DNA from 3 places in the Tessaracoccus palaemonis genome. Region 3 is predicted to be linked to each of the others. Evidence: riboswitches for the same ligand, from Rfam matches in the RefSeq annotation. Region 3 holds a riboswitch; each other region holds the start of a gene.
The links. A riboswitch is a leader RNA that binds a small molecule or an ion and turns the genes downstream of it on or off. The one in region 3 is predicted to bind cobalamin.
Positions count from the first base shown of each region.

Region 1 (9,799 bases), 450 kb from region 3:
GACGCCCCGGGAGAACCCACATGGCCGAAGTGAACCTCGACCGCTACCGCCGCCTCGTGATCGTGGTGCGCGCCGACCCGGTCATCTGCGGGCACTCCGTCGAGGCCCGGAACCTGGCGGAGGCCGCCCTCGTGCGGGGCTTCGAGGACGTGCGCATCGTCACCTGGCCCATCGACCGGCTGGAGGCCTCCGGCCTGCCGCTGAAGCCGCTCGAACACCTGCTGCCGTACAGCCCCGGCATCACCGTCGAGCGGCCCGGGCCCGTCGGCGACTACCGCGTGGTCGACGGCCGCTACACCGGCGGCGTCGTCGGCCGACTCGTCGAGCTGTTCACCGACGGCGTCCCGACGGTGTGCCTGTCGCTCTACCTCACGCCCCACACCATCGCGGTACAGGAGGCCGTCACTGCGGCGCGTCGGACCGGGCTGCCGGTCGACGTGCTGACCATCGCCGAGGCCGTCGGCTCCGACATCACCAACGTCGTGCGCACGGCCGTGGCCGAGCACCGCTACGGCGCCGCGGCCCACGTGCTGGCCACCTACCTGGCCAGCGACTGCTGCCTCGCGGTGTCGCACTACACCAAGGAGGTCATCGTCGCGGCCGCCGAGGAGGTCGACGCCGGGCTCGGCACCTCGTTCGCCGCGCAGTGCGCAGAGCGGGTCGGCATCTCCTACCCGGCCCTCGACGTCGCCAGCTACCTGGGCCACGACCCGCTGGAGGGCCGCGAGGTCCTCACCAGGCGCGGCCTGCCCGGCGGCCCGTACGTGCTGTTCCTGTCCCGCCTGACCGACGCGAAGGGCGTGCCGGATCTCGTCGCCGGCTACGAGCGCAGCGGCATCGTCGGCCGTGCCCGGCTCGTCATCGCCGGGCGCGGGCCGCAGGAGCAGCAGATCAAGGAACTGGCGGCCGCGTCGCCGCTGGCTGACCACATCTCGGTGCTGACCGACGTCGACGACGAGGAGAAGCCGTTCCTGATGGCCGGGGCGCTCGCGTTCTGCCTCCCGACGCTGCCGCGTCCCGAGTTCATCGAGACGTTCGGCATCGCGCTGGTGGAGAAGATGCTCGCCGGCGGCGGACCGGTCATCACGACGACGACCGGCGGCGTGCCGGAGGCCGTCGGCGACACGGCCATGATCGTGCCGGTGCAGGACCCGGACGCCATCGCCGTGGCGCTGCGCCGGGCGGTCGACATGTCCGACGGGGAGCGCTCGGCCTGGGAGGACCGGGCACGCGCCTACGCGCTGCAGTTCGACCGCGCCGTCGTGCTCGACCGGATGCTGGAGCAGGCGCTCAGTCCAGCCCCAGCTTCGCCACGTCACCGATGATGGCGATGGCCGGCGGCTGCACGTCGTTGGCCCGTGCCACGTCGCCGATCGAGGCCAGCGTGCTGACCCAGGCGGCCTGATTCTCGGTCGAGCCCTCCTGCACGATGGCCGCCGGCGTGTCGGCGGGCATGCCCGCGTCCTGCAGGCGGGTCGCGATGGCGCCGAGGTTCTTGACGGCCATCAGCAGCACGAGCGTCGTGTGGCCCTTGGCCAGCGCGTCCCACGCGATGGTGGAGCGGGGGTCGTCCGGCGGCACGTGGCCGCTGACGACGGTGAAGCCCTGCGACAGCGAGCGGTGCGTGACCGGGATGCCGGCCAGCGCCGGCACCGAGACCGCGGAGGTGACGCCGGGGATGACCCGCACGGGCACGCCGGCCTCGACGCAGGCCTGCCACTCCTCGCCGCCGCGGCCGAACACGAAGGAGTCGCCGCCCTTGAGGCGGACGACCTTCAGCCCCTTGCGGGCCCGGTCGATGAGGATCTCGTTGATCCGCTCCTGGGGGGTGAAGGCGCCGCGCGGGATCTTGCCAACGTTGACCCGCTCCGCGCCCTCGGGCGCCTGGTCGAGGACCTCGAGCGGGCCGAGCCGGTCGTGCACGAGCACGTCGGCCTGCTGCACGGCCCGCAGTCCGGCGACCGTGAGCAGGTCGGGGTCGCCGGGACCGCCTCCCACCAGCACGACCTCGCCGGGGATCAGTTCTCGTTGCATGCGTCTTCCTTGATGTCGAGCAGGGCGGCTGTCAGCCCCGCGTGGGTGGATGCGTCCCGTGCCGCCAACCGTAGCCAGGTCGGCCCGAGCCCGGGGAAGGTCTCCCCGCGCCTGACCGCGAACCCGCGTCGGGCCAGCGGCTCCCGGAGCGAGCCGGGGGCGATCGCGGCCGTGTCGACGAGCACGAAGGGCGCCACTCCGGGCACGGGGCGCAGGCCGATGTCCGTCAGACGGGCGACCAGGTCGGCGCGGGCGGCGGCACCCTCGCGGGCCAACCGGTCCGCGTCGCGCCTGCGTTCGTCGGCCAGACACGCGACGGTCGCGGCGACCGCGGGCGTGGAGACGGACCACGGGGCCTGCTGGGCCGCGAGCCGGGTGATGAGCGCCGGGTCGCCGACGACGTAGCCGACGCGCAGCCCGGCGAGCGCCCAGGTCTTGGTGAGCGAGCGGAGCACGAGGCGGCCGGCCATGTCGGGCGCGATGAGCGTCTCGGGCTCTCCGGGGATCGTGTCGCCGAAGGCCTCGTCGACGACCAGAACGCCGGCGTCGAGCGCGAGCAGGTCGCCGCGACGGTGCAGCACGCCGGTCGGGTTGGTGGGGTTGCCGACGACGATCAGGTCGGCGGCCGGCACGCGGGCGGGGTCGAGGCGGAACCCGTCGGCCGCGGCCAGCACGTGGCGGGCGGGGGTCCGCCCGGCGGCGAGCAGCGCGGCCTCCGGCTCGGTGAACTGGGGATGCACCACGAGCGAGGTGCCGGGAAGCGCCCGGGCGACGAGCGTGAAGGCCTCGGCGGCGCCGGCCACGGGCAGCACCATGGCCTCGTCGACGCCGTGGTGGCGGGCGATCGCCGCCCGCGCCGGGGCAGGGTCGGGGTAGGCGGCCCAGTCGGCGTCGCGGACGATGGCCTCGACGAGCCAGGCGGGCGTGCTCGGCTGGCGGACGTTGACGGCGAGGTCCACCAGGCCCGGGGCGGTGTCGCGGTCGCCGTGGTGGAGCAGGTCGGGCGCCGGTCGTTGGGCGTACCCGTGCACGGCGTCGGCGAAGCGCTGCGCGAGCTGCGGAGCTCCGGCCCAGTGGGTGTGGAGGTAGGAGGCGTGCAGGGTGGCGGAGGCGACGCCGTCGGGGCGGCCGTCGAGCAGCCACGCCGGCGGGTCGCCCGCGTCGCAGTGGGTCCGGTGGAACTCGTGGCCCGTCACCGTCTCGCCGACCCGGCCGAGCAGCGTGTCGCGTCCCGTCGTGGCCGAGCGGTAGCCCATGGTCAGTCGTGCGGTCATGGCCGAGGTGTGCGGGAGCGCCCCGACCATCGGGTGGCCGTCGAGCTCGCGGCAGAGGTACAGCAGGCCGGCGCACTCGGCGACGGTCGGCATGCCGTCGGCGACCGCTTCGCGCACAGCCTCGCGCAGCGAGGCGTTGCCGGCCAGGTCCGTGGCGTGCATCTCGGGGAATCCACCGCCGATCCACAGTCCGGCGGCGCCCTCGGGCAGGGCGGTGTCGGTCATGGGGTCGAAGGTGACGGGGAGGCAGCCGGCGGCCCGGAGGAGCTCGTCCGTCTCGGGGTAGCGGAACGTGAAGGCGCGACCACCGGCGACTGCGACGACCGGGCGGCGGTCCGACGGCGGGGAGACGACGGCGGCCGGGTCCCAGGGCGTCGCCTCCAGCGGGCCGGCCGTCCCGGCGATCCGTCGCAGCGCGTCGAGGTCGAGGTGCTCGGCGACGACGGCCCCCATCGCCTGGATGCCGGCATCGTCGCGCTCGGCGGCGGGCACGAGGCCGAGGTGGCGCGAGGGCGCCTCGATGTCGAGTTTGCGGGGCAGCACCCCGAGGACGGGGATGCCGAGCGGCGCCAGCGAGTCGCGGATCTCGGCCTCGTGGCGCGGGCTGCCGACCTGGTTCAGCACCACGCCGGCGATGCGGATCGTGGGGTCGAAGGAGGCCATGCCGAGCACGAGTGCGCCGACGCTGCGGGACGTGTGGCGGGCATCGACCACCAGCAGGACAGGTGCGTCGATGAGGCGGGCGACGTGGGCCGTGCTGGCGAACCCGCCGGTCCCGAGCTGCCCGTCGAACAGCCCCATCACGCCCTCGACGATCGCGATGTCGGCGTCCGCGGAGCCGTGTTCGAACAGGGGCGCGATGAGTTCCTCGCCGCAGAGGAACGGGTCGAGGTTGCGGCCGGGGCGGCCGGCGGCGAGCGTGTGGTAGCCGGGGTCGATGTAGTCGGGCCCGACCTTGAACGGTGCGACGCGGGTGCCGCGCGACGCGAGCGCCGCCATCACGCCGGTCGCGACGGTGGTCTTGCCGTGGCCGGAGGCCGGCGCGGCGATGACGACGCGGGGGATGCTCACCATTCGATGCCCGCCTGCCCGCGCTGCCCGTTGTCGAAGGGGTGCTTGATCTTGCGCATCTCGGTGACGAGGTCGGCGACGTCGACGATGGCCTGCGGGCAGCGCCTGCCGGTGATCACGACGTGCTGCGTGCCCGGCCTGGCCCGGAGCGCCTCGGCCACCTCGTCGGCGTCGATCCAGCCCCAATCCATCGGGTAGGTGAACTCGTCGAGGATCCAGAGGCGGTGGCGCTGCTCCGCGAGGCCCTCGCGGATGTACTCCCAGCCCTCGACCGCGGCCTCCCGCGCCTCCACCTGCTGCCCGTCGCCCCGGCGGGTCCAGGACCAGCCGGTGCCCATCTGCTCCCACGTGACGGCGCCGGAGAGCCCGCCGAGCCGGGTCAGCGCGTCGCGCTCCCCCGTGCGCCAGGTCGCCGACTTCACGAACTGGTAGACGCCCACATCCCAGCCCTGGGCCCAGCCGCGCATCGCCACGCCCATGGCGGCCGAGGTCTTGCCCTTGCCGTCGCCGGTGTTGACGAGCACGACGGGGCGGCGGCGACGCTCGGCGGTCGTCAGGCCGTCATCGGGGACGACGGGGGTCGTTCCTCTGGTCATCGGTCCTCCGTGGTTAGGATCGCATCGTGATCATCGACCGCGACCAGGCCCTGTTCGGCTCCGCCCCCGGGCTGCCCGACGACGCTTTCGCCCACGACGGGCTCATCACCAAGCGCGTGGTGCGCGCCAGCGCCCTCGCCCACCTGCGCCCCCTGCCGGGCCAGCTGCTGTGGGACGTCGGCACCGGCGCCGGTTCGATCAGCGTCGAATGGTGCCGGGGTGCGGACGGCGCGCGCGCCATCGGGATCGAGCGCCGCGCCGAGCGCGCCGAGCGCGCACTGGCCAACGCCGACCGGCTCACCGCGCCCGGCGCGTTCACGCTGGCCGAGGGCGACGCCGAGGAGGTGCTGCGCGAGCTGCCCGCCCCGCATGCGGTGTTCGTCGGCGGGGGTGGCTCCATGAGGGTGCTGGAGATCGCGCACGCCGCCCTGCCCGAGGGCGGGCGCCTGGTGCTGCACGGCGTGACGATCGAGGCCGAGACGCTGGCCGTGGCCGCACAGGAGCGCTGGGGCGGCGAACTCAGCCGCATCCAGGTGGAGACGGCGGCACCGCTCGGCGGCCTGCGCGGCTGGACCCCGGCCCGCACCGTCATCCAGTGGGCGCTGGTCAAGGAGTAGCACGCGCCACCTCCCTCACGGACGCGACGATGTCGTCCACCGTGCGGGGCAGCGGCGACGTCGGCAGGCCGAGGCGGCGGCACAGCTCGAGCTGCCACGGGCTGCGCAGGCGCGCCGCCGCGAGGAGGGAAGCGTCGGCCAGCAGCAGCGGCGACCCCTGACGGACGGTGTGGTCGTGCACCACCGCGACCTCGTCGGCCCAGCTGAGAGCGAGGTCGACGTCGTGCGTGGCCAGCACGACCGTGACGCTGAGCCCCGCGAGGGTCGACATCAGCTCCTCGACGCCCGCGGGGTCCAGGCCGGCCGTCGGCTCGTCGAGCAGCAGCACGCGCGGCCGCATCGCCACGGCCCCCGCGATCGCGACGCGCTTGCGTTCGCCGTAGCTGAGCTGGTGCGTCGGGCGCTCGGCCAGGTGCGTGACGGACAGCAGCTCCAGCGCCTCATCGACGCGGGCCGCGGCCTCGTCGTCGCTGAGCCCGAGGTTGAGCGGACCGAAGGAGACGTCCTGGCGGACGTCGGCGGAGAACAGCTGGTCGTCGGGGTCCTGCAGGACCAGCTGGCAGAAGCGGCGGTGACGGCGCAGGTCGTCGCGGTGGTGGCCGACGGGCTGACCGTCGGCGCGGATCTCGCCCGCGTGCGGCCTCAGCGCCCCCGACAGGGACCTGAGCAGGGTGGTCTTCCCGGACCCGTTCGCGCCGAGCAGCGCGACGCGCCGCCCCTCGTGGATCTCGACGGTCGCGCCGTCGAGCACCGGGGGTCGGCCGTGGAAGCCGGCGACGAGCGCCGAGGCGCTGAGCAGGGCGGTCATGCCGCCGCCCACGTGGCGACCCACACGGCCGAGACGACGGCCAGGGTCATGGCGATGAAGGCCCAGGAGCGTTCCCGGCGGGGGCTGAGCGTGACGAGCGCATCCTCGAAGCCACGGCCCTCGAGCCCCTCCTGCAGCCGGACGGCCCGCTGCCAGCTCCGCAGCATGATGCTGCCGGTGGTTCCGGCGGCGGTGTGCATGCGGCGCCGCCAGGAGGCGTCGTCGCCCAGCCTGGCCCGCTGGGCCTGGTGCACGGCCCAGGTGGTGCCGAGCAGCACGAACAGCATGCGGTAGGTCAGCGAGGCGATCTCCAGCAGCGTGTCCGGCACGTGCAGCGCGCGCATCCAGGTGAGCAGGTCGACCATGGGCGTGGTGGTGGCCAGCACCATGACGGCGAGCGTGCCGGCGATGCCGTGAGCCAGCAGGCCGAGGGCCGTCGCCAGGCCGGTGGCGCTGACCCGCAGGGGCCCGATCCCCCAGCCGTCGGCCCCGATGTGCACGGCGACCGGCAGCGCCCCGACGAGCAGGAACGCGAGCGGGGCGGCCATCACGGTGGCGAGCAGCGCCGGGCTTATCCGGGCGGAGCCGAGGATGAGGACCAGGGAGATGGCGGCGACCAGGGCGCAGCCCGGCCACGGGTCGGTCAGCAGCGCGGTCAGGATGAGCGCGACGCTGAGGGCGACCTTCTCGCCGACGCGACGACGCCGCCAGGGGCTGGCCCAGGCGGCATCGTCGATCGCTGACTCGTGGTTACTGCTCATCGCCCGCGGGGGCAGCCTCGGGCTGCGGGGCCTCCTGCAGCTCCTTCGCCTTGACGGCGCGACCGCGGAAGTTGCCCAGCACGAAGCCGACGATGCCGGCGCCGAGGGCGGCCTGGATGGCGAAGAGGCCGGACTCGATCTCGCCGGAGCCGGGCTCCCAGATCGGGCTGAACCACGGCTCGACGCCGTGCTCCTCCAGCACCTCGGTGACGACGGAGTCGGTCCCGACGAACCCTTCCTCGCCTTCGGCGGGCTGCGGGGCCATCGCGAAACTGAACACGAAGATGACGACGATCACGGCCAGCAGGGCCAGGCCGATGAACCAGTCCTTGCGCTTAAACATGAGCGGCCGCCTTCTCGGTCTGGGGCATGACGCCCAGGCGGATCATCTGGTCGGGCGCGACACGCGCGAAGAATCCGAAGAGCAGGATGCCGAGGACTCCCTCAGCGACGGCCAGCGGGATCTGCGTGACGGCGAAGATGCCCAGGAACTTGGCCGCGGCCCCGAGGAGTCCGGTGACCTCGTCCGGGTACGCGATGGCCAGCTGGAAGCTGGTGACGACGTAGGTGACCAGGTCGGCGAAGAAGAACGCGAGGAAGACACCCAGCCACATGGGGCCGCCGAACTTCTTCACGAGCTTCCAGCACGCGTAGCCCGCCCACGGGCCGGCGATCGCCATGGAGAACACGTTGGCGCCCAGCGTGGTGATGCCGCCGTGCGCCAGCAGCAGCGCCTGGAACAGCAGGACGATGGTGCCGAGGAAGGCCATCACGGGAGGCCCGAAGAGCACGGCTCCGGCTCCGGTGCCCGTCGGGTGCGACGACGAGCCGGTCACGGACGGGAGCTTGATGGCGGACAGGACGAAGGTGAAGGCGCCGGCGGCCGCGAGCAGCAGCTTGTTCTCCGGCGATTCCTTGGCCTTGCGGATCACGGCGCGGGCGCCGTGCACGACGAAGGGGGCAGACGCGGCGTACCACACCGCGCATTCGAGGGGAGGGAGGAATCCCTCAGCGATATGCATCGCCGAACTCCTTTGTCCGGGATTACGCGTCCCGGCGGTCAAGGCTCGGAGAAGGCCAGTTCCTGACTTCCGCCCCGTGGGGCGGCTCACAGTGGCGCGACCGTCCCGGATCATCCCCGGGTTCCTGGCGTCTCTTCCGAACGATTCTGTGGTTGTGGAACCAACTACAGCACGTCGTAATGCGGCCCGCAAGGCGGGGTGGGTTAAGCGTGTTCTAGGGTGGCGCACGTGTCGAACCCCTACCTGCGCACCGGCTCCGAGATCTACGAGGAGTCCTTCCGGATCATCCGCGCCGAGACCGATCTGACCCGCTTCCCCGCCGACGTGAGCCGCGCCGTCGTGCGCATGGTGCACGCCGCCGGCGACCCCTCGATCGCCGACGACGTCGCCTTCACCCCAGGCGTCGTCGCGGCGGCCAACGCCGCCCTCCGAGCCGGGGCCCCCATCCTGTGCGACTCCTCGATGGTGGCGACCGGCATCATCTCGTCGCGGCTGCCGGCGCGCAACGAGGTCATCTGCCACATCAAGGACGAGGCGATCGCCCGCGACGCCGCCTACCGCGGCATCACCAAGACCATGGCCGCCGTCGACGCGTGGGCCCCCCGGCTCGACGGGGCCGTCGTCGCCATCGGCAACGCCCCGACGGCGCTGTTCCGGCTGCTGGAGGTCGTCGCCGAGACCGGCGCCCGACCGGCCGCGGTGATCGGCATCCCCGTCGGCTTCGTGGGCGCCGCCGAGTCGAAGGAGGCCCTGATCGGGTCCCCGCTCGCCCTCGAGTACCTCGTCGTGCGCGGTCGCCGTGGCGGCAGCGCCATGACGGTCGCCGCGGTCAACGCCATCGCGAGCACCGACGAGCTGACCAACACCTCCCGGCAGGACTGAGGGACTCTCAGGACCGCCCGACGGGCTCCGCGATCGCCTGCCGCACGTCCTCGGAGCCCACGATGGCCTCGAGCACGTGCCGGGAGCGACGCGGGTTGCGGTCGCCGACGACCGCCACCGTCAGGTGCCCGACGCCCCGCGACGCGGCCGTGTACGCGGTGCCCTGCACCGCGTCGTCGGCGCGCACGCAGAAGGTGTGGCGCCGCTCCGCCTCGGCCACGACGCGGGCGTTGACGCCCGGATCGTCGGTGTCGGCCAGCACGTACCAGGCGCCCTCAAGGTCGCCCTCCGCGAACTCACGGCGCTCCCACGCGATGTCCCCCGCGGCCGCGAGGGCCGCCAGCGCCCCAGTGGCCGTCGGGGAGACGAGCGTGACCCGCGCCCCGGCCGCGAGCAGCTTCGGCACGCGGCGGGTGGACACGACGCCGCCGCCGACCACGACGACGCGGCGGCCGGTCAGCAGCAGCCCCGCGACGTAGGCGGGCGACCCCTCCGCGGCCGCCTCCGGCATCGCCTCGCGGTACCGGTCGATCACGACCTCGGCGAGCTCGTCGCAGTCCCCGATGACCTCGGCCACGCGGACCCGGGCGTCGGGGTGCGCCGCGGCCCAGGCCTCGGCCTGCTCGAAGGTCCAGGTGCGCAGCCGGCCGGGGAAGATCCAGTGGCCCATCACGAGCAGCTGCCGGTGCCCGGCGGCGTACGCGCGGTCGAGGCCCTCGGGAAGGCTGGGGCGG
Region 1 is NZ_CP079216.1:1,298,567-1,308,365, reverse strand. It holds gene KDB89_RS05885 (glycoside hydrolase domain-containing protein) at 1-33, shown strand, start outside; gene KDB89_RS05880 (glycosyltransferase) at 21-1,325, shown strand; gene cobA (uroporphyrinogen-III C-methyltransferase) at 1,291-2,034, opposite strand; gene cobBC (bifunctional hydrogenobyrinic acid a,c-diamide synthase/histidinol phosphate aminotransferase CobBC) at 2,019-4,382, opposite strand; gene cobO (cob(I)yrinic acid a,c-diamide adenosyltransferase) at 4,376-4,975, opposite strand; gene cbiT (precorrin-6Y C5,15-methyltransferase (decarboxylating) subunit CbiT) at 5,002-5,592, shown strand; gene KDB89_RS05855 (energy-coupling factor ABC transporter ATP-binding protein) at 5,582-6,400, opposite strand; gene cbiQ (cobalt ECF transporter T component CbiQ) at 6,397-7,161, opposite strand; gene KDB89_RS05845 (energy-coupling factor ABC transporter substrate-binding protein) at 7,151-7,504, opposite strand; gene KDB89_RS05840 (energy-coupling factor ABC transporter permease) at 7,497-8,183, opposite strand; cobalamin riboswitch at 8,220-8,363, opposite strand; gene KDB89_RS05835 (precorrin-8X methylmutase) at 8,412-9,065, shown strand; gene KDB89_RS05830 (CbiX/SirB N-terminal domain-containing protein) at 9,073-9,799, opposite strand, start outside.
Region 1: another riboswitch for cobalamin. It lies ahead of KDB89_RS05840 (energy-coupling factor ABC transporter permease); the one in region 3 lies ahead of KDB89_RS03740 (hypothetical protein).

Region 2 (9,799 bases), 440 kb from region 3:
GCGGCACGCCCTCGCCGTCGGGCAGCTCGTGGAACGCCACCCGGACGGAGGCCGCCGCGTTGGGGCCGAGGGTGGTGCTCAGCAGGTCGCGCAGCCACAGCTCGAACCGGTCATGGTCGGGGGCCTTCATCGTGCCGAGGTCGCGGTCGAGGCCCAGCGGGGTCCCCTCGTCGTCCACGCCGACGATCAGCGTGCCGCCGTCGGCGTTGAGGAAGGCGGAGATGGTCTTGGCGATCACCAGTTCCATCCGGTCGTCCTTCGCGCCCGTGTGGGTGTTTACGCGGGCCGTCGACTTGAACTCGACCCGGTCGGACTCGCCACCCGCCACCAGCTCGGCGATCCCCTTCCGCACGGGCGTTTGGAAGTGGGCGGCGACGCCCGCATACGCCGCGACGGCGACGACGGCTCCGGCGAGCGCCAGGAGGAGGGAGAGCGGCTGCCAGACGGAGGCGTTCGGACGGATCAGCCAGGCCACCAGGAACCCTGCCGCCGATCCGACGATCGACATGACCATGGAGGCCGCCGCCGCGAGCTTCGCCCTGCGCTTCAGGAGGAACCGGGCGAACCGACCCAGCAGCCACGAGAGGACCACGATCAGGATGAGCGCGATGGATACGGTCCACAGGGGCATGTTGGGCATGCGGTAGAGCTTAGTGGGACGTGCTCAGCCGGTCGTCACGCGGTGGCGGGCGCGCTGCCACAGCGTCCAGATCTCGCAGCCGAGGCAGAAGTCGAAGGCCGCGTTCAGCGCCGCGGCCAGCAGCGCCAGGCCTGCCGCGGCGTAGAACAGCGGCGCGACGTGGAGCAGCGCGCCCAGCAGCGCGACGACGGCGAACAGGAAGCCGACCAGCTGCGCGAACCGGGGTGGCCGCTCGTCCTCCAGTTCCGCCGGCGCGCCGAGCCGGGGCCGGACCCAGGCGCGGAAGATGATGCCCCAGGGCTGCAGGTCGAGCCCGCCGAAGGCGCCCATCGCGAAGGCGGCCAGCGTGATGACCAGCGGCAGGGCTCCCCAGCGGGGGCCGAGCACGATGGCCAGCGCCAGGAGGACTGTGGTGATGACGGCCCCGAAGCGGGGGCCGCGCGGGTCGATGAGGCGGGGCTGGTTCGTCACTGCTGCTCCTGCGGGACGAGGCAGGCCCGGGCGATGGCGTCGGAGAGGTCTGCGCGGGTCAGCGGGCCGGAGGCCCGGAATCGTGGGGTGCGGTCGGCGTCGAGCACGAGCACCGTCGGGGTGCGCATCACGTTGAACCGCTCGGCGAGTCCGGGATGCCCGGCCACATCCAGTTCGATGGCGCGGATGTCCTCGCGGGCGCCGACCACGTCCGCCACGACGCGCCGGACCCCGCGGCAGGGTGCGCACACCTCGGAGGAGAACTGCACGACCAGCCTCAGGTCGCCGGCGACGTCCCCGGGGATCGCGGCGCCGGCCGCGCCTCCGTTCACGGCGCGGACGCGCCCGTCCGTGGCCCGACGCCACAGCCCGAGGGCCGCGGCGACGAGCAGCACTGCGGCCACGATGATCAGCCCGGTGGTGTCCATGAGGGTCACCGTAGGACCCGCGGCCGGGCCGGCCCAAGGCCGATCTCGCCCGGCGGAACGCGGAATAGACGGGCCACTAGGATCGTTGCCGTGATCCTGCACCTCGTCCGTCACGGCCAGTCCACCTGGAACGTCGAGCACCGCGTCCAGGGGCAGACCATGCACCCCCCGCTGACCGAACTCGGCCGCCGGCAGGCCGACCTGGCGCGCGAGGCGCTGCGGACCGTCCCGCTGACGGCCGTCCTCACCAGCGACCAGACCCGCGCCGTGCAGACCGCCGACATCGTGGCGCAACCGCACCGCCTCATCCCGCTGCCCACCCCGCTGCTCCGGGAGCAGGCCCTCGGCGACCTCGAGGGGCGCCACTACGACGAGCTCGAGCCCCAGGCCGTGCCAAAGGGGACGCACATCTCCGAGGTCCGGTGGGGCCACGGGGAGTCGCTGGCCGACGTCGCCGTGCGGATGCGCGAGCTGCTCACGCTGCTGGGCGCCGTGTACCCGGCCGACGCGCAGCTTGCTCTCGTCGGCCACGGCGACGCCCTGCGCGTCCTGGCGTCCGTGCTGCGCGGCGGGTCCCACCGCGACGTCGACTTCGAGGCGTACCCGACGTGGCCGAACGGCCACGTCGAGACGCTCGAGCTCAGCTGATCTTCTTCGTCGAACTGGTCTTCGCTGCGGTGGCGTAGTACTTTTTCTTGCCGGTCACCTTGACGGAGATCTTGTTTCCCTTGTCCTTGGAGGTGAGGGTGTAGGTCTTCTTGGTGGCGCCGGAGATGGCCTTTCCGTTGCGGAGCCAGCGGTAGGTGAGCGTCGCCTTGGGGCTCCAGGTGCCGGCCTTGGCTGTGAGCTTCTTCCCGACCTTGGCTGTGCCGCTGATGGTGGGCTTGGGCGTCCTGGTGAAGGAGTAGAGCGCGGTGACCGAGGAGCTGGTCCTCGACACGGTGGCGTAGCCGCTGCGGGATCCGGTGACCTTGACGCTGATCTTGGCGCCCTTGTCCTTCGACGTGAGTGTGTAGCTGGACTTCGTGGCGCCGGAGATGGCCTTGCCGCCGCGGAGCCACTGGTACTTGAGCGTGACGGTGCCTGGTCCCCAGGTGCCGGGCTTGGCCTTCAGGGTCTTCCCGATCCGGGCGGTGCCCGTGATCGACGGGGTGGGCGTCTTCGTCAGCGCTCGGGTGACGCTCAGCTGGTAGGAGCGGCCCCACGTCGGCCAGGACTCGGACCCGTACACGCGCACGTAGGAGCGGCCCGCAGGAAGGGAGACGCTCTGGCCGGCCAGCCAGGCCCCGCTGGACCTGGTTCCGGTCAGGGCGAACGAGTGGATCCGGGCCTTCGACGGGTTGTAGACGTCGACCTCGTATGCGTCGCCCGCGCCGAGCCCGGACGGGAACGCCAGCTTCAGCGACACGCGGGCGGCGGCGTCCAGGTCGACGGCGAAGACGTCGTAGTCGTAGGAGTAGATGGACAGGGACGACGCGGAGGTGGCCTTGCCGAGCGTCAGCACGTCGGGTGTGGAGAAGTTGGCGTTGGACTCGGTCTCGACGTTGCCGGGCGTCACGTCGGCCCGGATGGTGTAGCGCTGGCCCCAGGTCTCCCAGGATTCGTTCCCGCGGATGCGCACGAAGAGTCGCCCGGCCGGGGCGTAGGTCGCCTTGGCACGCAGCCAGCTGCCGTCGCTGCGCAGGGCGGTCACGTCGAACGCGTAGAGGTAACTCCCGGACGAGTCGTAGACCGTGACCTCGTACGCGTCCCCGCCGAGACCCGCCGGGAATCTGAGGTCGAGCGTCACGCGCGACGGAGACGGCACGTCGACGGCGAAGTAGTCGTCGTCGTAGTTGTAGGACGACAGCGAGGACCCGGCGGTCGCCTGGCCGAGGGCCAGGACGTCGGTGGTGGTCCTGGTGGCGTTGGGCTCGGTCTCGACGTTGCCGGCGGTGAAGCCCACCGCCAGCGTGTACGGCCGGCCCCACGTCTCCCAGGTGTTCTGTCCGTAGACCCGCAGGTAGAGCCGGCCGGCGGGAGCGTAGGTGGCCTTCGAGCGCAGCCAGCTGCCGTCGCTGCGCAACGCGGACACGGGGAAGTCGTAGAGGATGTGGCCGTCCGAGGTGGCCACCTGGACCTCGTAGGCGTCGCCGCCGAGGCCGGTCGGGAACCGGAGGTCAAGCGCAACGCGGCCCGCCGACGGCAGGTCGACGGCGAAATAGTCGATGTCCTGTGACGAGGTGCTCAGCGACGAGGCGCTCATGGTGTCGGTCAGGGCGAACGCGTCGGCCGTGGCGCGGGTGGCGTTCGGCTCGGTTTCGGTGACGGTGGCAGCGGCGGCGGTGGTCGGTGCCAGCATCGGCAGCAGGCCGACGATCAGGGCGACGATCAGGCCGGTCGCGAGGCGGCGTTTCGGGCGCGGAGCGGTGTGCATGTCGAGTAATCCCCCCAGAGAACAGGGGTCCCCCATGGCCCCCTGCCAGAAACCTAATGGGCGGCAGGTCTATTGAGACCAGCCGGTCTCATTCCGGCCCGGGCGTCCTCAGCTGATCTTCTTGGTTGCGCTGGTCTTCGCGACGGTGGCGTAGTACTTCTTCTTGCCGGTCACCTTGACGGAGATCTTCTTGCCCTTGTCCTTCGTGGTGAGGGTGTAGGTCTTCTTCGTGGCGCCGGAGATGGCCTTCCCGTCGCGGAGCCAACGGTAGGTGAGGGTGGCCTTGGGGCTCCAGGTGCCGGCCTTGGCCGTGAGCTTCTTCCCGACTTTCGCGGTGCCGCTGATGGTCGGCTTCGGGGTTTTGGAGAAGGAGTAGAGCGCGGTGACCGACTTGCTGGTCTTCGACACAGTCGCGTAGCCGCTGCGGGATCCGGTGACCTTGACGCTGACTTTGGCGCCCTTGTCTTTGGACGTGAGCTTGTAGGTGGACTTCGTGGCCCCCGTGATGGCCTTGCCTCCGCGGAGCCACTGGTACTTCAGCGTGACGGTGCCGGGGCCCCAGGTGCCGGCCTTCGCCTTCAACGTCTTCCCGATCCGGGCGGTCCCGGAGATCGACGGCGTGGGCGTCTTCGTGAGCAGCCCGAGCACCCTCAGCGTGTACGGCTTTCCCCAGGTCGCCCAGGCCGCGCGACCCTCGAGCCGCAGGTACCAGGTGCCGGCGCCGAGGTCCACGGCCGGGATGCCGGTGCCCGAGTTCTGGTTCGCCTTGACGCTCACCGCCCGCACGGGTGCCCCGGTCGAATCGAGGATGCCCACCTGGTAGCCCGCGCCGGTGCCGAGTGACGACTGGAACGTGAGTCGCGGGGAGATCCTCGTCCTGGACGTCAGGGTGAGGCTGTACCAGTCGAAGTCCTCATCGGTCAGGGCGGCCAGCGACGAGCCAGCCACCCTCTCACCGAGGGCGAGGGACCGGCCGGGCAGCGTCCCGTTGGGCTCTGCCTCCTGGTTCGCGGGGGTGAGCGTCGGGGTGAGGGTGTAGGCGCGATTCCAGGTGGTCCAGAACTCGTTGCTCGTGACGGCGACGAAGTAGTACCCGGCGGAGACGAAGGTGGCCTGCGAGCGCAGCCAGCTGCCGTCGTGCTGCGCGCCACTGAGCGTGAACGTGTACAGGTTCCGGCTGTACGCATCGGAGACCGAGACCATGAGGGCGTCGCCGGTCGTCCCGGCCGGGAAGCGGACGTCCAGTGTGAGCCGGCCACCCTGAGGCACGAACACGCGGAACGTGTCCACGTCGTACTGGTTACTCGCCGAGTACCCCGTCCCGTGCATGGTGTCGCCGAGGGGGAGGGAATCGGCGGTGGAGACCGAGCCGTTGAACTCGGCCTCGGTCACGTCGGCGGCCGAGGCCGTCGGGGACGTCACCAGCGACGCCAGCGTGACCAGCGCCACGGTCAGGATGGCGGCGACGCATCGATGCGCCCGCGCCCGTGTGGTGTCGAACATGTCCGCCCCCCGGATAGACAGGTGATGCGGCGACGCTACGCCCCGGGGTGGGGCAGCAGAGGCCCACCACGGGCGCCGCGACGCGCCGGTGCTAGCCTCGCGCCTATGTTGATCTCCCGTGCAGTCGGCATCGGGCTGGGTGTGGTGGCCGACCGGATCCTCGGCGACCCGAAGCGGCATCACCCCGTCGCCTGGTTCGGCACCTGGGCGGCGAAGGTCGAGAAGCACACCTACCGGGACTCGACGGGGGCAGGCGCGGTGCACGTCGCCGCCGTTGTCGCGCCCGTCGCCGCGGGTGCCGTCCTGCTGGAACGGGCCACCCGCCGGCACCCGGTCGCGCACGCGGCCGCCACGGCGCTCGTGACCTGGAGCGTGATCGGAGCCACCAGCCTGGCCCGCGAGGGCGAGGCGATGGCCGACAGCCTCGACGCGGAGGACCTCGACGGCGCCCGGGCGCGGGTGAACAACCTCTGCTCGCGTGACCCCGCGCAGCTCGACGAGGAGGGCGTCGCCCGCGCCGCGACGGAATCCATGGCCGAGAACACCGCGGATGCCGCCGTCGCGTCGCTGCTCTGGGGGGCCGTCGCCGGCATCCCCGGCATGGTCGTGCACCGCTGCCTCAACACGCTCGACGCCATGATCGGCTACCGCAACGACCGCTACCGCCACTTCGGCACCGTCGCAGCCAGGCTCGACGACGCCGCGGACCTCGTCCCCGCCCGACTGACGGGAGCGACGGCCTGCCTGCTGGCGCCAGCGGTCGGCGGGTCGACGGGCGAGGCCTGGCGCGTCATGGGCCGCGACGCCCACCGGCACCCCTCGCCCAACGGCGGCTGGTGCGAGTCCGCCTGGGCCGGCGCGTTGGGCGTCCAGCTGGGCGGCGTCAACGTCTACTTCAGCCGCGAGGAGACCAGGCCCCTGCTGGGCGACGGCCCCCGCCCACGGTCGGCCGAGCTGCGGAAGGCATCCCGGCTCGTCACCCTCGTCACCGGCGCCGTGACGGCCGCCGTCGCCACCTCACTGATCGCCATCGGAAAGGCCCGCAGATGACCGGTCTGCTCATCGCCGGCACGTCCTCGGACGCCGGCAAGTCGCTGTTCGTGACCGGCCTGTGCCGCGTCGCCCGCCGCCGCGGCATCGACGTCGCGCCGTTCAAGGCGCAGAACATGAGCAACAACTCGATGGTCTGCTCCGACGGCTCCGAGATCGGCCGGGCGCAGTACCTGCAGGCGCTGGCCGCCGGCGTCATGCCCACCTCGATCCTCAACCCGGTGCTGCTGAAGCCGGGCACCGACCGGAGGTCCTTCGTCGTGCTCCGCGGCCAGCCGCACGGGATGCTCGAGGCCGGCGAGTACACCACCGGCCGCCGCCACCTGGCCGAGGCCGCGTTTGCCGCCTACGAGGAGCTGGCCCGCGAGCATGAGCTCGTCATCTGCGAGGGCGCCGGGTCGCCGGCGGAGATCAATCTCAGGGTCGGGGACTACACGAACATGGGCCTGGCCCGGCAGTTCGACCTGCCCGTCGCGCTCATCGGCGACATCGACCGCGGGGGGGTGCTCGCCTCCATCTTCGGCACCTGGGGCCTCCTCGACGACGCTGACCGCGCGCTGCTCGCCGGCTACATCATCAACAAGTTCCGCGGGGACGAGTCCATCCTCGCGCCCGGCCTCGAGGAGATCAGCCGGCGCACCGGCCTGGCGGACTTCGGCACCCTGCCCTGGCTGGAGGGGGTCTGGATCGACGGGGAGGACGCCCTCGAGGTCGGCCGCTGGCGCCACGACGCCGCGGCCACGACCCCGGACGACCTGACCGTCGCCGCAGTCCGGCTGCCGCGCATCTCCAACGCCACCGACGTCGACGCGCTGGCCCAGGAGCCGGGCGTCGACGTGGTCGTCACCGTCGACCCGCGCGAGGTCGAGAGAGCCGACATCGTGGTGCTGCCCGGCTCCCGCTCCACGCTGGGCGACCTGGCCTGGCTGCGGTCGACCGGCATCGCCGACGTCATCGCGGCCCGGGTCGCGGCCGGCCGGCCGGTGCTCGGGATCTGCGGCGGGTTCCAGATGCTCGCCCGGACCATCGACGACCCCGTCGAGGGCGACGGGATCGCCGACGGCCTCGGCGCGCTGCCCGTCGACGTCGTCTTCCACGCCGACAAGGTGCTCGGCACGCCGTCCGGCTCCTGGCGGGGCATCCCCGTGGACGGCTACACCATCCACCACGGGCGGCCCGTGATCGACCCCGGCCACGAGGACTTCCTCGGCGGGGTGCACGGGGGCACCGTCTGGGGGACCATGTGGCACGGGGCCTTCGAGTGCGACGACTTCCGCCGCGCCTGGCTCGTCGCCGCCGCCCGTGAGGCGGGCCGCGACTGGACCCCCCGGGAGGCCGGGGTGGGCTTCGCCGGGCTGCGCGAGACGATGATCGACACGACCGCGGACGCCATCGAGGCGCGGATCGACGTCGACGCCCTGCTCGGGCTCGCCCGTTGAGAGACCCCGGCTGGGCGTGACCCGCGGGCCAGTGCCAGACTGGCCCCAACACCAGCATGAGGTGCCGAGGAACCCGGTGTGAGTCCGGGACGGTCCCGCCACTGTGACCGCGCGCGAGCGCGGGAGTCAGGCACTCGCCCGCATGCGCCATCACTGAGGGCGAGAGACCCAGGAAGGCTGGCACACATGCCGCTCACGCACATGCGCCCGCGCCTCATCGGCATCGGCGTCGGCCCGGGCGACCCGGACCTCATCACCGTCAAGGCCATCTCGGCGCTGTGCGCCGCCGACGCCATCCTGGTGCCCGCTACTGAGGTCTCGGGAGACGGCCCCGGCCGCGCGGAGCAGATCGTCGTCTCGGCGGCTCCGGAGGTCGCGCACGCGGTCGTCCGCGTGCCGTTCAGCATGGCCGACCGCAGCGGCGTCACCGACCGTCGCCGCGAGGCCTGGCAGACCTCCGCCGACGCCGCGCTCGCCGCGTACGCGCGTGGCGCCCGCACCGTCGCCTTCGCCACCGTCGGCGATCCCAGCGTCTACTCGACCTTCTCGTACCTGGCCGCCTACGTCGCCGACCGCGTCGAGGACCTCGCCATCGAGGTCGTGCCGGGCATCACCGCCATGCAGGCGCTGGCCGCCGAGTCCCGCACCCCCCTGGTCGAGGGCACCGAGACCCTGGCGCTGGTGCCCGTCACCGCCGGGCTCGACGTGCTCGGGCGGGTCCTCGACACCGTCGACACCGTCGTCGCCTACAAGGGCGGACGGCGGATGCCCGAGGTCGCGGGCCAGCTCAGGGAGCGCGGCCGCGACGCCGTCGTCGGCATCAACGTCGGCCTGGAGCAGCAGGAGCTGTTCGGCCTCGACAGGCTCGAGGCCGACCGGAAGGTCGGGTATTTCAGCACGGTGATCGTCCCCGCGAGGCGGGACGGTCAGGAGACAGGAGGCAGGCTGTGAAGCGCGGCAAGGTCATCTTCGTGGGAGCCGGCCCCGGCGCCGACGACCTCATCACGGTGCGCGGCGCCCGCGCCATCGCGCAGGCGGACATCGTCATCTGGGCCTCCAGCCTCGTCCACCCCGGCATCGTGGCCGGCGCCCGCCCCGACGCGCTGGTCGTCGACTCCGCCAGCGAGGCGCTGGAGGACACCGCCGTCCACTACCGGCGCGCCGCAGAGGAGGGCCTGACCGTCGCCCGGGTGCACACCGGCGACCCGTCCATCTACGGCGCCACCGGAGAGCAGTACGAGATGTGCCGCCAGCTCGGCCTCGACTACGAGACCATCCCCGGCGTGTCCGCCTACTCCGCCACCGCGGCCCGGATGAACGCGGAGATCACCATCCCGGAGGTCTCCCAGTCGTTCATCCTCACCCGTCTCGAGGGTGGCCGGACCCCGATGCCGCCGAGGGAGACCGTGAGGTCCTTCGCCGCGCACGGTGCGACCATGGCCCTGTACCTGTCCGCGGCGCGCAACAAGGTGCTGCAGGAGGAGCTGCTGGCCGGTGGCTACGACCCGGCCACGCCCTGCATCATCGGCTACCGCGTCAGCTGGCCCGACGAGATGATGATCCGCTGCCGCCTCGACGAGCTCTCCGAGCGGATGCGTGAGCACAAGCTGTGGAAGCACACCATCGTGATGGTCGGCCCCGCGCTGGCCGAGGGCCACAGCGGCACCCGCTCCCACCTCTACCACCCCGGCTTCCGCCACGAGTACCGCGCCGCCGAGCCCGCAGCCCAGCAGGAGCTCCGCGAACACGGCGCCGGTGCCGTCGACCTCACCCAGGAGCAGCGATGATCCACGTCCACGGCTACCTCGGTGGCCTCAGCCCCGAGACCCACGCCATCGCGGCCCGCGCCGCG
Region 2 is NZ_CP079216.1:1,285,944-1,295,742, forward strand. It holds gene KDB89_RS05775 (AlbA family DNA-binding domain-containing protein) at 1-640, opposite strand, end outside; gene KDB89_RS05780 (DUF4395 domain-containing protein) at 665-1,111, opposite strand; gene KDB89_RS05785 (thioredoxin family protein) at 1,108-1,539, opposite strand; gene KDB89_RS05790 (histidine phosphatase family protein) at 1,630-2,187, shown strand; gene KDB89_RS05795 (hypothetical protein) at 2,180-3,955, opposite strand; gene KDB89_RS05800 (immunoglobulin domain-containing protein) at 4,064-5,458, opposite strand; gene KDB89_RS05805 (cobalamin biosynthesis protein) at 5,564-6,508, shown strand; gene KDB89_RS05810 (cobyric acid synthase) at 6,505-7,947, shown strand; cobalamin riboswitch at 7,971-8,103, shown strand; gene cobI (precorrin-2 C(20)-methyltransferase) at 8,134-8,898, shown strand; gene cobM (precorrin-4 C(11)-methyltransferase) at 8,895-9,734, shown strand; gene cobJ (precorrin-3B C(17)-methyltransferase) at 9,731-9,799, shown strand, end outside.
Region 2: another riboswitch for cobalamin. It lies ahead of cobI (precorrin-2 C(20)-methyltransferase); the one in region 3 lies ahead of KDB89_RS03740 (hypothetical protein).

Region 3 (9,799 bases):
CCGCCTCCACGTCCGACTCCTTGTCCGCCTGGGCCAGCTCCTCGTCGACGCTCGGCAGGTACAGCAGGTCCGACGGGGTCTGCGGGACGAGGCTCACCAGGTGCCGGGCGTGCGCGTCGTCGACGACGCGCGGGTCGGAGCCGTCGATGTCGAGGGTCCCGGTGCTTGCCACGGCTCCCTGCAGCGCCCACATGAGCGACGACTTGCCGGACCCGTTGCGCCCCATCAGCGCGACGACCGTCTGCGCGTGCAGCTCGAGGTCGACGCCGACGGCGCGCAGCTGCCCGTAGCGGACCTCCAGCTTCGCCCGCGCGACGGTGCGCAGCCCCTCGCCGCTCCAGGAGACATTGCCCTCCGGCAGGTCGGGCAGCCGGACGTGCGGCCCGTCGTCGGCGACCTTCCGGCGGGCGTCGCGGACGCTGGTGGCGACGCTCGGCCAGCCGAGCACGCGGGACAGCTCGGCGAGCGGCGGCGTGACATCGGAGACGCCGAAGACCTCGGCCGTGCTGCCGAACACCGCGCTGCCGTCGCCGGGCAGCCAGATCGCCGAGTCGGCGTGGTGCATGACGCGCTCGAGCCGGTGCTCGGCCAGCACGACGGTGAGGCCGACGTCGTAGACGAGCGTGGTGATGGCCGCCAGCACGTCCTGCGCCGCGGTCGGGTCGAGCGCCGAGGTGGGCTCGTCGAGCAGCAGGACGCGCGGCTGCGCGGCGAGCACGGAGGCGATGGCGACGCGCTGCTGCTGGCCGCCGGACAGCTCGACGAGCGCGCGGCGCCGCAGCTCCGCGATGCCCATCAGGTCGAGGGTCTCCTCGACGCGCTTGCGCATGACCGACGGCGCGAGACCCAGCTGCTCCATGCCGTAGGCGACCTCGTCCTCGACGGTGTCGGTCACGAACCCGGCCAGCGGGTTCTGTCCGACGTAGCCCACGAGGTCGGCGAGCTCGCGGGGGCGCACGCCGGTGATGTCGCGGCCGTCGATCAGCACCCGGCCGCCCATGGTGGCCCCGCTCGCGTGCGGCACGAGCGAGTTGACGGTGCCGAGCAGCGTCGACTTGCCGGTGCCCGTCCGGCCGACCAGCACACACAGGTCGGATTCGCGGATGCGGCCCGTCACGCCGGCCAGGACGGGGCGCGTCGCCTCGGGCTGCGTGATGGTGAGATTCTCGAACTCGATCATGCGGGGACCTTCGGGTCGGGGGTCGCGAAGCCGGGCACGACGAGCACGGCGGCGGCCAGCACGGCGGCCGGGGGCAGCGTCGGCCACGTCAGCGGGCTGGTGGAGGGGCTGAGGGCGGCGCCCTGCGTGGAGGACAGCCACAGGAAGATGACAAGGGCCGCGACGCCGCAGCCCAGAGTCAGGAACTCGGGGGCGCCCCACGGGGCGGGGCGGTAGACGGTGACGCCGAGCTGTCGCCCGGCCACGCGCATCCCCCAGACGGTCAGCGCGAGGCCCACCAGCAGCAGGGCGAGCGCGATGAGCGTCGCGGGGCTGAGACCCAGCGCGGCGGCCGCGGTCGTCGGCACGCCGAGCAGGGCGTAGATGCCGCCCACGATCAGCAGGAGCGCCACGATCAGCTGCCAGGTGCCGCGACGCGGCTCGTCGGCGCGGCGGGTGCGGCCGTAGCCGCGGGCCTCCATGGAGCTGGCGAGCAGCAGCGACCCCTCGACGCTGTCCTCGATCACGGGGATCAGCGTGCCGGGGACGGCGGCCAGCCCGCGCCGCCTGCCGCCGCGGAGCCGCTGGCCGCGCCGGACGCGGTGGACCGACGCGATGAGCTGGGGGATCAGGCCGAGCGCGATCACGACGGCGGTGGAGATGTCGCGCAGCGCGGCGGGGACGGACTTGAGCGCGGTGCGCGGGTTCGCGAGCGAGTTCGCGGCGCCGACGCACAGCAGCATGACGGCCAGCCGCAGCGCGTCGAAGAAGGCGAACGCGAGGCCGTCGACGGTGACTGGGCCGCCCAGCGTGATGCCCGCCGCCCAGGCGGGCAGCTGCACCGACGGCAGCGTGAACAGGACCGGTCCGGAGCGCACGCCGCCGATGACGATCTGGAAGAACAGGCGCATGCCGACGATGAACGCGCCGATCATCAGGTAGATCTTCAGCGACCTGGCCCACGGGGTGTCGGGGCGGCGGCGCAGCACCACCACGACGACTGCGGCGGCGAGGCAGGCGATGACCAGCGGGTTGGTCGTCAGGCTGACGGCCGCGCTGGCGCTCAGCGCCCAGCCCCACCAGGCCCACGGGTGCACGAAGCGCCCCTCCCGCCGCTCGTCGGCGACGGGAGGGGCGGCCTCTGCGGGGGCGACCCGGGGCAGCAGGCGGGGCATACGGCTCAGCGGCCGCCGAGCGGGCCGGTCTTCTTCCGACGCCCGACCTGCCAGGCGATCAGCCCGGCGCCGACGGCGACCACCGCGATGCCCACGACGATCCAGCCCATCGTGCCCGAGTCCTCGGGGGTCTCTTCCTCGGCCTCCTTGCCCTGCGTGGCCTCGGCTCCGGTGACGGGCAGGTCCTGGGCGGTTGCCCCGGCCGCGGGTGCGACCTCGGTGCCGTCCTGGACGATCTTCAGCGTCGGGGGAGTGCAGCTCTCCTCGTCGGCCTTGTTGTAGCACCAGGCCTCGATGGTGCCGCCGGCCGGGACGGTCTCTGCAGGGCCGGCCTGGGCGTAGGCGTACTCGGCGCCCGCGGCCCCCTGCCAGTAGTTCCAGTACTGGCCGTTGAAGGAGGCCGGGCACTCGGACGGGTGGCCGCCGAGCGTGCAGACGAAGTTGCTGGCGTCGTAGCCGATGGCCACCCCGGCGGTCTCGATGGCCGCGATGCCGGTGGCCGGGGTGCCGACGCACTCGTTGGCGATGACGGTGCCGTCCTCGTCGACGATCAGCAGCCAGACCTGGTCGGAGGACAGGCACTCGCCGACTGCGTTGGACTCGCCGTCGGCGTGGGCGGCCTGCGGCGCCGTGAGCAGGGAGAGGGTCATGGCGAGCGCGCCCAGCAGCGCGACCACGAGTCGTCGGGTCATTCGGAGCTCCTTCGCGCCACGCGAGGAACGAATCCGGTGGGACCGGACGCCGCGCATTCCTCGACGCAACAGTTCAGTGTCCGGCCTCCGCAGGTTCCCGGCTCGGCTCTCGCCTCACGGTTGCGGGTCAGCGCCGGATTCGCACCGGACTTCCCTCTCGGGCCGCGCCCGCGGTCAGCGGGCATCCGTCAGCCTAGTGCGCCGGACATGCGCTGTGCCGAAACGCGCGGTGCATTTTTCCTCGTCAGCGGCCGCCGAGGGCGCCGGAGGGGCCGGAGCTGCGGCGGCGGGCGAGCAGCACCAGGACGACCACTACCGCCGCGAGGCCGGCCGCGGTGCCGATCAGGGCCCAGGGGGTGCCGGAAGGGAGCGCGACGGCGGCGTTGGCGGTGACGGGCAGCTGCCGGACCTCGTCGAGGGAGGGCAGCTCGCACCGCCTCGCGTCGCCGCCGGTGTAGCACCAGCCCTCGACGGAGCCGGCCGGTGGCCGGTAGCCCTGCGCCCCGCTGTCCGAGTAGTCCCAGCCGCCGCTGGCGTCGGCGTGGAAGTAGGTCCAGTAGTCGCCGGAGGAGGCGGACGGGCACCGGTCCGGGTAACCGTCGAGGGTGCAGATGAGGATTCCCTTGCCGTAGCCGATGGCCATCCCGCCGGCGGCCAGCGCCGCCTCGCCGGACTCGGGGGTGCCGACGCACTGGTTCGCCCGCGTCGTGTCGGCGTCGTCGATGACCAGCAGCCACACGTCGCCCGCCGCGAGGCACTCGTCGATGGTCGTGGCGGTCCCATCCGCAGCGGCGCGCGTCGGCAGGAGGACGAGGCAGAGGAGCAGGGCGGCGAACAGGGGACGCAGGCGCATGGCGGGGCTCGATTCTGGCATCAGGACGCGGCGGACACCCGGTAGCCGTCGGTCGCGGCGGCCACCAGGTTGTTGTAGGAGACGCTGGGATTGTAGGAGGCCACCGCCCCCATCCAGTCGGACGGGTTGGTCAGGTCGACGCCGCCGGCGCACAGGTAGCGCCCTGCCGACAGTGCGGCGTCGTCGATGTTCTGCGGGTCCGCGACGCCGTCGCCGTTGCCGTCGGAGCCGTGGTCGGCCCAGGTCGAGGGGATGAACTGCATCGGGCCGACGGCGCGGTCCCAGACGGTGTCTGCGTCCAGCCTGCCCTCGTCCGTGTCACGGACGGTGAGGGTGGATGTGCCGTCCAGCGCGATGCCGATCAGCGGCGGCGTCTGCGCGCCGTCGTCGCCGATCGCGCCGCCCTGATAGGTGCCGTGGTGGGACTCGACCCAGCCGATGCCGGCCAGGGTCGCCCAGTCGAGCCCGCAGGCCGGGTACTGCGCCTGCACCTCGAGGGTCGCCCCCGCGTAGGCGGCCATCGCTCTGGCCGGAATGCCCGTTGCCACCGCGGTCGAGGCCACCCAGGCGGCATCCGCGCGGGTGGAGACGCCGACGGGAGCCGCCGCGGCGGAACCGGGCTCGCTCGCCCGCCAGGTGCCCTGGGCCGTCGGCGAGGCGGTGGGGCCGGGCGGCTGGGCTGTTGGCGCCGGCTCGGGGCCCTGGCAGCCGGCCAGGCACACGACGACGACGCAGAGCGCGGAGCGCGTGCGGCGGCGGGTCATGGGCCTCCTTCGTCGTGACTGTGGTCCGCGTGACATCGTAGTGCGGCCCCCTCGGGCGGCCGGGTGCCGCGGGTCGCTCACCACGTCTTCTGCCCGTCGTCGGTGGTCTGCTCGCCCGTGCGGTCCTCCACCTGTCGCCGCTGCTGCTCGGCCTGCTGCTGGCGGTCGGCCAGCTGCTCGGAGTTGTCGCTGTCGTCGGTCTCGTCGTCGGCCTCGGTGTCGGGCTGGGTCTGGCCGGACTTCTCCGACAGGCGGTTGCTGGTGTCGTCCAACTGGTCCTGCAGGTCGCCCGACGGTGCGTCGTCGCCTTCGCTTCCCGTCGCCTCCTCGCCGCACGGCGCCGTGGACAGGATCAGCTGGGCCTGCGTCAGCCGGGCGTAGGAGCCCGCCTTGTCCGTGTCGGCGAGCTGGTCGGCGCCGGCCTCCAGAGACCAGGCCCAGTTGAGGAGCACCCGGCACTGCACGCCGACCGGGGCGCGGCCCATGGCGCGTTCGAAGCTGTCGGCCGCCGCGTCCCACTGCCTGAGCCGGTACTGCGCGGTGCCCCGATCGAAGGCGGGGACCCAGGAATCGACCACCGGCAGGGTCTCCGCCGCGGCGAACGCCTCGGCGGCCCCCGCGTGGTCGCCCCGGTCGGTGCGGGCGAGACCGACCTGCACCGCGGCCAGCTGGAAGCCCAGCACGGCGGCCGCGCACAGCAGCGCGATCGCGGGCAGCGTGGTCGCGACGAGCCAGCGGCGGGCCAGCACCTGTCGTCGGGTTCTCATCTCACGTCCTCCCTGCTCCGCCGCCAGTGACGCACGCAGACCGACAGCCCCCACAGGAGGGGGAGCAGGGCCGCCGCTGCGGCGATCCAGGCCAGCGAGCGGCCGGCGGCATCGTCGCCCGAGACGGCGACGGCCGCCGCCGGTAGGTCGGAGGCGAAAACGCCCGGGGCCGTGCGGTGCTCGTAGCCGCCGCCCAGCTGGGCGGCGATCTGCCGGAGGTTGTCCTCGTCGATGCGGGAGATCTGAGGAGAGCCGTCGCGCGTGACGTACTCGTCGGAGTCGGGCGTGGTACGCATCCTGCCTCCCTCGGTGGTGCCGTAGCCGAGCACGAGCGCGCCGTCCAGGTAGGCGGCCGCGGGCGCGAAGGAGCTCGGCGCCTCGGGGCTCGTCTGCTCGCCGTCGCCGAGGTAGACGAGCAGTCGGTGGGCCTCGGGTCGGGTCGCGGCTGAGTCGGAGAGCAGCTGGGTCGCGAGCGGTTCGGCGGCGGCGATGTCGCTGCCCGTCCCGTAGCTTTCGTCCCGCCACCCGACGGTCTGCGCGAGCGAGGTGACTGCGCGGGCGTCGGTGGTCCAGGGCAGGGCCTGGGTGGCCTCGTTGTCGCTGACGATCGCGCTGTACCGGGCGGCGCCCAGCCGGGAGACGAGCTCGGTGACGTCGGCGGCGACGCCGTCCATCCGGGGCCGGTCGCCGTCGTAGTCCTCGGCGCCCATGGAGGTGGTGCGGTCGATGACGAGCACGACGTCCAGCCCCGCGGGGGCCTCGGCGGGCTCGTCCGTGGCGGCGAGCGCGGGCTGGGTCGCGATCACGGCCACGAGGGCCAGCACCGCGAACCCGCGCAGCCAGGGCCCGGTGCGCAGGGCCCCGTGCGAGATCCCGGCGATCAGCCAGACGATGGCCAGCGCGGCGACGAGCGCGATCAGCCACCACAGGGGAGTCACCGTCATCGTCTCCTCCTCCCCGCCAGCCAGGCGGCCCCCGCCAACGTCGCGCCGACGAGCATCGTCACGGCGCCGGGCCACAGCAGCGCCTCGCCGCGGGCGCGGGGCGGCCCGGCCAGCGCCGTGCGCTCCTGCTTCTCGACCGCCTCCGTGATCGCCGTGACGTCGGTATCGGCGGCGAGCGGGAGCGTGTCCCCGCCGGTGCTGCGGAGCTGCTGCGTGAGGGCCTGGGTCACCTTGGGCGTGTTGTCGGCCGGGACGATCCCGTACACCAGGACCCCCTGCTCCACGGCGAGCCCGACGGCCTGCTCCAGCGTGAAGAGAGGTGCTCCCGCCACCTGGTTGTCGGTGGCGAGCACGAGGGTGCGTGACCGGTTCTGCTCCGGCACGTCGAAACGCTGCAGGCAACTGGCGAGCCCGTCGCCCACCAGCGAGGTCCCGTCCCCGATCTGGGTGCCGGGCAGCACGCGGCCGTCGAGCCGGTCGCGGGTCGCGGTGAGCTGCTCGGTGATGAATGCCGCGTCGTCGGTCAGGGGGAAGACGGTGATGGCGGAGGCGTCGAACAGCACCAGCGCGATGCGCTCCCCGTCGAGGTCCGCGGCGAGCCGGAGGTAGGCGTCGATGACGCCGCGGTCGATCTCAGTCATGGAGCCCGACACGTCGAGGCACAAGACGATGTCGCGGCTGGCCCGCTCGTCGCTCGCGGTGGACGCCGCGACGGGCTGCGCGACCAGCAGGGCCGCGCCCGCCGCGGCGAGCAGGAGGCCGAGGGCCCGCACCGTCAACTGGCGGGAGCGGCGGCGCGCCAGCTGGTGGAAGCGCGGCAGGGCGCGCAGCGCTCCGGTGCCGGCGACGGGAGCCCCGCCCCGGTCGCGTCGCGTCGCGACGAGGAACGATGCGGCCGCCACCGCGAGGATCAGCACCAGGGCGGAAAGGCCGGCGAGGGGTTGGGTCAGCGCCATGTTGTCACCGCCTCCCGGACGCGGGCGGCCAGGCCGTCGACCGCGGCGGCGTCCGGCTCCCCGTAGGCGAGGTGGTCCACCTCGTCGGCCAGCCCGGAGACGCGGATCAGCCGGGGATCCTTGACCGCGGCCAGCCGCAGCTGCCCCGCGGTCTGGTAGTCGGCGTCGGAGTCGAGCGCGAGGCCGGCGAAGCGTCGCACCGCGCGCCCGATGAGCCGCGCCCGTTCGGTCGGCTCGGCGGCGGCCATGGCCTCGTCGACGAGCGAGAGGGTCTCCTGCCGCACGAGGTCGAGCGACCGGTCCGCAGCCGGGGGCGTCTCGCGCCGGAGGGAGCGCCACCGGGTGATGCCCAGCGTGAGGAGGGCGGCCGCCAGGACCACCAGGCCTGCGAAGACGACCCACCACCACCAGGTCACGGGGACCGCTGGGTGGATGGTTTCGAGGAGATCAGCGGACATGGCGCAGCCTCCTGACGAGCGAGACGACGTCGGCGACGACCGTGGCCGGATCCCCGAGCTCGGCGTGCGCGACGCCGAGCCGCATGAGGGCGTTCGCCCGGAGCGTGGCGCGTCGGGCCCGCTCGTCCGCAAGGTCGCGGCGGAGCCGCTCGTCGTACAGCCAGTCCGGCAACCGCGCGCCGCGCTCCAGGTCCAGCAGGGGCCCGCCCAGGCGGGGGTCGGTCGGGTCGGCGTCGGGGACGGTCAGCCACAACACGGTGTGCTGCGCCCCCAGCCGGCGGACCCGGGACTCGAGCTGCGGGTCGAGGAGCACGTCGTCGGAGATGACCGCCACGACCCCGCGGCGGCGCAGGGTCCGCGCGGCGGTGCCGAGCAGCCGGTCGAGGTCGGTGGGCGCGGCATCGGGGGAGACCGTGGCCTCCGCGGCGGTCAGCTGCCGCTCGAGGTCGACGAGCCGCGTGGTGGGTCGGGCCGCTCGCGGGCTGCCGTCGTCGCACCAGAGCAGGCCCGCGTGGTCGCCGAAGGCGTGGGCAAGGACCGCGAGGGTGGCGGCGGCATCGAGGGCCAGGTCCCGCTTCCGGACGCCCGGGGCGGCGAGCCCGGCGAGCTGGACGCCGGTGGTGAGGGCCACCAGCAGCGCGCTGCGACGCTCGGCGACGTGCCGACGGATCAGCAGCTCGCCCGTCCGGGCGGTGGCCCGCCAGTCGATGTCGGCGACGTCGTCGCCGGCCGCGTACTCCCGCAGGTCGTTGAAGTCGAGGCTCCGGCCGACGTGGAGGGAAGGGTGGACGCCGTCGAGCTGGCCGACCACCTTGTGGCGGACGGCCAACGCGACGGCGCCGCGGACGCGGGGGATGCGGGCCATCTACGGGGTGGGGACGGCGGCGAACAGGTCGTCGATCAGGCCCTCGGGGCGGATCCGCTCGGCGAGGGCCTCGAAGGACAGGATGAGTCGGTGCCGCAGGACGGGGTACCGCATGGCGAACACGTCGTCGGGCACCGCGTGGTCGCGGCCGTCGAGCAGCGCGGAGGCGCGGGCGGCCTGCAGGAACGCGATCGCGCCGCGGGGGCTGGAGCCGTACTCGATGCAGCGGGCCCGGTCGCCGGGGAGGTGGTCGTCGGGGCTGCGCGTGACGGAGACGAGCTCGACGATGTAGCGCTTGATCGGGTCGGCGACGCTCACCCGGCGGACCAGCTGCTGCAGCCTGAGCAGGTCGGCGGTGCTGCAGGCCGGCGGCGCCTGGTCATCGAAGGCCCCGGTCTCGAGCCGGGTGAGCACCTCGAACTCCTCGTCGGCGGTGGGGTAGTCGATGATCTCCTTCAGGAGGAAACGGTCCAGCTGGGCCTGGGGGAGGACATAGGTGCCCTCCTCCTCGATGGGGTTCTGTGTCGCGAGCACCACGAAGGGGTCGGGCAGCCGGTAGGTCGTGCCGCCGATGGTCGTCTGCCGCTCCTGCATCGCCTCGAGCATGGCCGACTGCGTCTTGGTGCTGGAGCGGTTGATCTCGTCGAGCAGCACGAAGTTGGCGTGGACCGGGCCGAGCTCGGTCACGAAGCCGCCGGTCGAGCGGTCGAAGATCTGCGAGCCGATGATGTCGCTCGGCAGCAGGTCCGGGGTGCACTGGACGCGGTTGAAGCTGCCCTCCACCGAGCGGGCCAGCGTCGACGCGGCCAGCGTCTTCGCCAGCCCCGGCACGGACTCGAGCAGCACGTGGCAGCGGCTGAGCACCGCAACCAGCAGGGCCCGGCGCATCATGGGCTGCCCCACCACCGTGTCGGAGAACCGGCGGGTCAGGCGGTCGAGCGTGTCCTTCGCCCAGACCAGCTCGTCGGCGGACAGGGGCGTGCGGTCGGATTCATTCATCCGGGTCTCCTTGGGCGGTGTTCCAGAGGTTGGCGAGTCGGTCGGAGGAGGCCCTACGGCGCAGCGCCGACGGTGCGACGCGAACCGTGGCTGGCGGAGAGACCTCGACAGGGAGGGTGCGCGCGTCGTGGAGGCGGCGCAGCAGGTGGATCAGCGGGCCGCCTGCC
Region 3 is NZ_CP079216.1:846,974-856,772, forward strand. It holds gene KDB89_RS03730 (ABC transporter ATP-binding protein) at 1-1,180, opposite strand, end outside; gene KDB89_RS03735 (CbiQ family ECF transporter T component) at 1,177-2,334, opposite strand; gene KDB89_RS03740 (hypothetical protein) at 2,340-3,026, opposite strand; cobalamin riboswitch at 3,098-3,224, opposite strand; gene KDB89_RS03745 (hypothetical protein) at 3,271-3,879, opposite strand; gene KDB89_RS03750 (lytic transglycosylase domain-containing protein) at 3,900-4,643, opposite strand; gene KDB89_RS03755 (hypothetical protein) at 4,721-5,410, opposite strand; gene KDB89_RS03760 (VWA domain-containing protein) at 5,407-6,354, opposite strand; gene KDB89_RS03765 (vWA domain-containing protein) at 6,351-7,310, opposite strand; gene KDB89_RS03770 (hypothetical protein) at 7,301-7,768, opposite strand; gene KDB89_RS03775 (DUF58 domain-containing protein) at 7,758-8,633, opposite strand; gene KDB89_RS03780 (AAA family ATPase) at 8,634-9,632, opposite strand; gene KDB89_RS03785 (hypothetical protein) at 9,625-9,799, opposite strand, start outside.